Regions from separate parts of the Metapseudomonas phytobenefica genome, predicted to be linked through region 2. Evidence: predicted binding sites of a transcription regulator. Region 2 holds the regulator's gene; the other holds the start of a gene.

Region 1 (3,350 bases), on a different contig from region 2:
CCATTGCGCTCGTTGGCCGCCTTGCAACGTTCGAGCAGCTCGCCCAGTTCGTCGCTGCGCTCGAGCACGTCCTGGCCCTGGGCGAAGCGTTCGGCGAATTGCTGCAGTCCGGCGCGGTCGGCGCTCAGCTGGAGGCTGGCCAGAAGTTGGCTGCGCTGGCGGCCATGCTGGTCGAGTTGGGCGAGCAGGGGCTGCTTGTCGGCAAGCAGCTTCTCCAGGCGGACGAGATCGCGTTCGCCCAGGGCCTGGAATTCTTCGTCCAGCAGCTCAAGCAAACGCTGGGCGTGGCCGATATCGTCGGTGAACAGCTGAAGCAGGTTGGTTTCGTGCATACGCGCTCTGGGGGATCGGGCGTCCAGGTTCCCCAGCGCTGCCCGTGGACTAGCGCTGGGATTCGAAGTTCAGCAGCTTGCTGGCCACACGTTTGCTGTCGACCTGATAGGTGCCGTCGGCAATGGCCTGCTTGAGTTTTTCAACGCGCTCCTTGTCCACCACGGGAAGGTCGCGCAGTTTTTCGCCGGCTTTCTGCAGCATCTGAGCCTCGCTGCTCAGTTGCACGGACTCGCCGCTCTTGGCAGCCGGAGCCTGCTCGCCGGAGTTCTGGGCCGTAGCAGCCTGGCTGCTGGCGACGGTTTCGCTTTTGCTGGTCTGGGTGCTGCCGGTACGCCCCGTGTTGGCGGCGGGGGGGCCGTTATTGAGCCGGTTGAAGTCGATAGCCATGGTGCTGAACCTCGGACGCTGATTGGACGCTTACCGTTTTATCGGCCCTGTCCGGGATAACTTTAGAAAATTCTTTCGCACCGGCCGAGTGTAAGAAATCAGCCCGCTTCGGTGCCAGTGGATTCATGCCTACATGTCTACCTGAACCTGGCCGGGCGCCTTGACGCGGGCCCTGATCACGCGGCCGGAGCTCAGGTTGCGCACCCGGATCTGCTCGCCTGGCGCACCATTTGCCAGGGCCTCTCCCGGCATGTGGACATTGATCGAGGCGCTCGCCGCGCTGATCACCACCTGGTCGCCCTTGCTCACCACTTCGGCCTGCTGCAGGTGCAGCGGCGCCAGTACCTGGTCGGGGAGCAGGGCGCGTGTAGTCTTCTGGCCGATGATCTGCACCGGATCGGTGAGGAAGCCCTGGTTCAGGGTGCCTACGTCGCGTTCGGCGACCGCCACGTCCTGGACGGAGATCGGCGCTCCACGGCGCAGTGGCCGGGTCACCACCACCACCTCACGGTAAAGCCTGACCTGGGCCGGGACGAACACCGTCCACGGGGCGCTGCCATCGCAACGAATCCTTACCGTGACGCGTCCCAGCGGCTGGGCCGGGCTTTCCAGCCTGGTCGTCAAATCCTTGTCGCACTCCGCCAGGCGCAGGCGTGGGTCGAGGCGATTGACCTGGATTTCGCTGCGGCCCTGAATATTGCTCCGCTGCAGATATTCTTCGACGGCGAACTCAAGAAAACCTTCGGCTGTGCCGATAAGTACTTCAGGTGACGTCAGATTCGCACTCGACGCGGGGCTGTAGCCGAGACAGCACAAAGCGGGTAAAACAGCCGCAAGCGATTTGCGGCGTTTTGCCATCAAGTGTCGGAAAAGCGTCGTCATAGTGTTCATGCGAACATAGAAGCAAGGCTCGTGCCGCCTGCCAGGTTGAAGCAGGCGTTCAATGGCTTGTAACAGGAGTCTGGTCATGGCCGGTGTTTTGGATTCGGTTAACCAGCGTACCCAACTGGTCGGGCAGAACCGCCTGGAGCTGCTGCTGTTCCGCCTCGACGGATCGCAGCTCTACGGCATCAACGTGTTCAAGGTGAAGGAGGTGCTGCAATGCCCCCGCCTTACCCTGATGCCCAAGTCCAGCCCGGTGGTACGCGGGGTCGCCAATATCCGTGGGGGTACCATTCCGATTCTCGACCTGTCCATGGCGACCGGGCGCAGAGGCCTGGATGACCTGAAGAACAGTTTCGTCATCATCACGGAATACAACACCAAGGTGCAGGGGTTCCTGGTGCGCTCGGTGGAGCGCATCGTCAACATGAACTGGGAGGAGATCCATCCGCCACCCAAGGGAACCGGTCGCGAGCATTACCTGACGGCGGTAACCCGGGTCGACAAGCAGTTGGTGGAGATCATCGACGTCGAGAAGATCCTCGCCGAAGTGGCGCCAACTTCCGAGGTGGTGTCCGAAGGTGTGGTCGATATCGAGACCCAGAGCAAGGCCATCAGCAAGCGGGTCCTGATCGTCGACGATTCGTCGGTTGCACGAAAGCAGGTGATCCGCTGCCTGGAAACCGTCGGTGTCGAGGTCAAGGCCCTCAACGACGGGCGCCAGGCCTACAACTACCTGCGTGAGATGGTGGAGGAGGGCAAGGCGCCTGAGCAGGAACTGCTGATGGTGGTTTCCGACATCGAGATGCCGGAGATGGATGGCTACACCCTGACGGCGGAAATCCGCAACGATCCGCGCATGCAGAAGTTGCATATCCTCCTGCATACTTCGCTTTCCGGCGTGTTCAACCAGGCAATGGTGAAGAAGGTGGGGGCGGATGACTTCCTCGCCAAGTTCAAGCCCGACGACCTGGCGGCGCGAGTCGTGGAACGCATCAAGGCAACGGACGGGGGCTGATTCGGCCCCCTGGCATGGAAACAGATCGGTGAGGCGCCCTTAGTGTCTTCAGGCAATGTGGAGTTCGAGCAGTTCCGGGTATTCCTGGAAAAGACCTGCGGCATCCTGCTGGGCAGCAACAAGCAGTATCTGGTGTCCAGCCGGCTGAACAAGCTGATGGAGCAGAACGGCATCAAGACCCTGGGTGAGCTTACCCAGCGTATCCAGGGGTTCTCCCGGGGCGGCCTGCGCGAGCAGGTCATCGATGCCATGACCACCAACGAAACCCTGTGGTTCCGCGATACCTATCCCTTCGAGGTGCTCAAGAGCCGGGTTCTCCCCGAGTTGATCAAGGCCAACCCGAACCAGCCCCTGCGCATCTGGTCGGCGGCGAGTTCTTCGGGACAGGAGCCGTTCTCCATTTCGATGGCGATCGACGAGTTCGAGAAGATCAATCTCGGCCAGCTCAAGGCGGGCGTGCGCATCGTCGCAACCGACCTGTCCAGTTCCATGCTGGCTGCCTGCCGCTCCGGCGAATACGACAGCCTGGCCATGGGCCGGGGCCTGTCCCCGGAACGCCTGGCGCGCTACTTCGATCAGAAGGGGCCGGGGCGCTGGGCGGTAAAACCGGCCATTCGCAGCCGGGTGGAATTCCGTCCGCTGAACCTCTTGGACAGCTACGCAGCGCTGGGCAAGTTCGACATCGTGTTCTGCCGCAATGTGCTGATCTACTTCTCCGCGGAAGTGAAGA
Region 2 (3,350 bases):
AGGCGCAGCACGGCGCTGATGGGCGACGTACAGCCAGTGAGGCGGCAGTGGGGAATGGCGATGCCGTTGCCGAAACCGGTGGAACCGAGTTTCTCCCGGGCTACCAGGCTTTCGAAGATGTCCTGGTTGTCGAGGTCGGGAAGGTCGCGAGCGACCAGCTTGGCGATCTGTTCCAGTACGCGTTTCTTGCTGCCGCCCGGCACGTTCACGAGGGAACGGCCGGGGGTCAGGATTTGCTCGAGTCGGATCATGGAGGAGGGGTCAGCGGGCAGTGGCACCCTGCTGGCGGTTCAATTGCTTTTCCTTGTGCTTGATCAGTTGGCGATCGAGCTTGTCGGTAAGCAGGTCGATGGCAGCGTACATGTCTTCATGTTCCGCGTTGGCAACGACCTCGCCGCCGGCGACGTGCAAAGTGGCTTCGATTTTCTGTTTGAGTTTCTCGACCTGCATGATCACCTGAACATTGGTGATTCGGTCAAAGTGGCGCTCCAGACGGTCGAACTTCTCGACAACGTAGTTGCGCAGGGCGTCGGTCACATCCAGTTGATGTCCACTGATGTTGACTTGCATACCGCTTTCTCCTTATTGCCCGTGTATTTAGAAACAGGCTAACGGGCCTGCCACCGGAACACTTTGGCGTGGGTCAATTTCCGCGTCACATCAGTCGCTTGCGTTCGCTGGAAGGGGCAATCCCAAGGGATTCGCGATACTTGGCTACTGTGCGACGGGCCACTTGAATGCCCTGTGCTTCCAGTAAACCAGCGATCTTGCTGTCGCTCAATGGCTTTTTCGGATTTTCCGCTGCGACCAGTTTTTTGATGATGGCGCGGATTGCGGTAGACGAGCATTCGCCACCTTCCGAAGTACTTACGTGGCTGGAGAAGAAGTACTTCAGCTCGTAGATTCCACGGGGCGTATGCATGTATTTCTGGGTAGTCACGCGCGAGATGGTGGACTCGTGCATGCCCACGGCTTCGGCGATGTCGTGCAGGACCAGAGGCTTCATCGCCTCGTCGCCGTATTCGAGGAAGCCGCGCTGGTGCTCGACGATCTGGGTGGCGACCTTCATCAGTGTTTCGTTGCGGCTCTGCAGGCTCTTGATGAACCAGCGCGCTTCCTGAAGCTGATTGCGCATGAAGGTGTTGTCGGCGCTGGAGTCGGCGCGACGGACGAAGCCGGCGTAGTGCGGATTGACCCGCAGGCGCGGCACGGCTTCCTGATTCAGTTCCACCAGCCAGCGTTCGTTGTGCTTGCGGACGATGACATCCGGCACCACGTACTCGGGCTCGCTGGCTTCGATCTGGGAACCGGGGCGCGGATTCAGCCCCTGGATCAATTCGATGACCTGGCGCAGTTCATCTTCCTTGAGCTTCATGCGGCGCATCAGCTGGCTGTAGTCGCGACTGCCCAGCAGGTCGAGGAAGTCACCGGCCAGGCGCTGGGCCTCGGCCAGCCAGCGAGTGCCCGGAGGCAGCTGGCGCAGTTGCAGGAGCAGGCATTCGCGAAGGTCGCGAGCGCCAACGCCGGCGGGTTCGAATTGCTGGATGCGATGCAGGACAACTTCCACTTCGTCCAGCTCGATGCCGAGTTCCGGGTCGAAGGCTTCGACGATCTCGGAAAGGGACTCTTCGAGGTAGCCGTCGTTGTTGATGCAGTCGATCAGGGTTACCGCGATCAGGCGGTCGGTATCGGACATCGGCGCCAGGTTGAGTTGCCAGAGCAGGTGACTCTGCAGGCTCTCGCCAACCGAAGTGCGGGAGGTGAAGTCCCACTCGTCGTCGTCATTGCTCGGCAGGCTGCTGGCGCTGGTCTGGTAGACGTCTTCCCAGGCGGTATCGACGGGGAGTTCGCTGGGAATGCGCTCGTGCCATTCGCCATCTTCGATGGCTTCGGCATTGGTCTCGACGCTGGACTCCTGGAAGCTGGCTTCCTGGTTGCCGGAACTGGGTTGCTGATCGCCTTCGGCCATGGGGTCGGAGGTGTCGAAATCGTCGCCATCCTCCTGCCGTTCGAGCATCGGGTTGGACTCCAGCGCTTCCTGGATCTCCTGCTGGAGGTCCAGGGTGGAGAGTTGGAGCAGGCGAATGGCCTGTTGCAGCTGCGGGGTCATCGTCAGCTGCTGGCCCATCTTGAGGACTAGCGATGGTTTCATGGCAGAGGGCTTAGCACCTTATTCGCCGGCGCTTGCGCGCCATCCACTACAGGGCGCCGAAGCGCCACCAGGAAGCAAATTATATGCCTGACCTTGAAGGATTTTTCTAGCCCGCGCAACCGGTCTTGTAGGCGCGGTTGCGGGAGACTACAGGCGGAACTCGTGGCCCAGGTAGACTTCCTTTACCAACTGGTTGGCCAGGATGGCTTCCGCATCACCTTCGGCGATCAGTTGTCCGTCACTGACAATGTAGGCGGTCTCGCAGATGTCCAGGGTCTCGCGGACGTTGTGATCGGTGATGAGTACACCGATCCCTTTCGCCTTGAGGTGATGGATGATCTGCTTGATGTCGCCCACGGAAATCGGGTCCACGCCGGCGAAAGGTTCGTCCAGCAGGATGAATTTGGGGGCCGTGGCCAGCGCGCGGGCAATTTCCACACGACGGCGCTCACCACCCGACAGGCTCATGCCGAGGCTGTCGCGGATGTGGCTGATATGGAATTCCTGAAGCAGGTTTTCCAGTTCCTTGCGGCGTGCGGCGCGGTCGAGATCCTTGCGGGTCTCGAGGATCGCCATGATGTTGTCCGCCACACTGAGCTTGCGGAAGATCGAGGCTTCCTGCGGCAGATAGCCGATGCCGGCGCGGGCGCGGCCATGCATCGGCTGGTGGGTGACGTCCTGGTGGTCGATCAGGACGCGGCCCTGGTCGGCCTTGACCAGGCCCACGATCATGTAGAAGCAGGTGGTCTTGCCCGCGCCGTTGGGGCCGAGGAGGCCGACGATCTGACCGCTGTCGATTGACAGGCTGACGTCGCGGACCACCTGGCGGCTCTTGTAGCTCTTGGCCAGGTGCTGGGCTTTGAGGGTCGCCATTACTGTGCTTTCTGCTCTTTCTTCTTCGGCTGGATGACCATGTCGATCCGCGGACGCGGAGTGGTCACGTTACCGCCGGTGGCGCGGCCTGCGTTCACGATCTGGCGCTGGGTGTCGTAGACGATCTTCTCGCCTTCGAAGGTATTGCCTTCCTGTACGACCTTGGCCTGGTCGAGCAGGATGATGCGCTCGTTGGCGGCGAAGTACTGGATGGTCAGGCCGTAGGCCTTGACGATCTCCTTGTCGACCGCCGGCTTCTGCTCGTAGTACGCGGGCTTGCCGACCGAGGTGAAGACCTCGACGTCGCCGTTGGCGTCCTGGGTGA

Evidence for each region. The regulator sigma-54, encoded in region 2, starts transcription at its own class of promoters, with help from an activator protein. The targets are predictions, from matches to a motif close to ANTGGCATNNANNTTGCTNT.
Region 1: the regulator sigma-54 is predicted to act here: its motif matches at 1,621-1,640, upstream of flgA (flagellar basal body P-ring formation chaperone FlgA).

Annotation. Positions count from the first base shown of each region.
Region 1 is NZ_JBHZGM010000008.1:25,374-28,723, forward strand. It holds gene ACFW0B_RS09065 (flagella synthesis protein FlgN) at 1-332, opposite strand, end outside; gene flgM (flagellar biosynthesis anti-sigma factor FlgM) at 382-720, opposite strand; gene flgA (flagellar basal body P-ring formation chaperone FlgA) at 850-1,578, opposite strand; gene ACFW0B_RS09080 (chemotaxis protein CheV) at 1,688-2,620, shown strand; gene cheR (protein-glutamate O-methyltransferase CheR) at 2,663-3,350, shown strand, end outside.
Region 2 is NZ_JBHZGM010000001.1:369,133-372,482, reverse strand. It holds gene ptsN (PTS IIA-like nitrogen regulatory protein PtsN) at 1-251, opposite strand, end outside; gene hpf (ribosome hibernation-promoting factor, HPF/YfiA family) at 262-570, opposite strand; gene ACFW0B_RS01730 (RNA polymerase factor sigma-54) at 656-2,152, opposite strand; gene lptB (LPS export ABC transporter ATP-binding protein) at 2,300-3,025, opposite strand; gene lptA (lipopolysaccharide transport periplasmic protein LptA) at 3,025-3,350, opposite strand, start outside.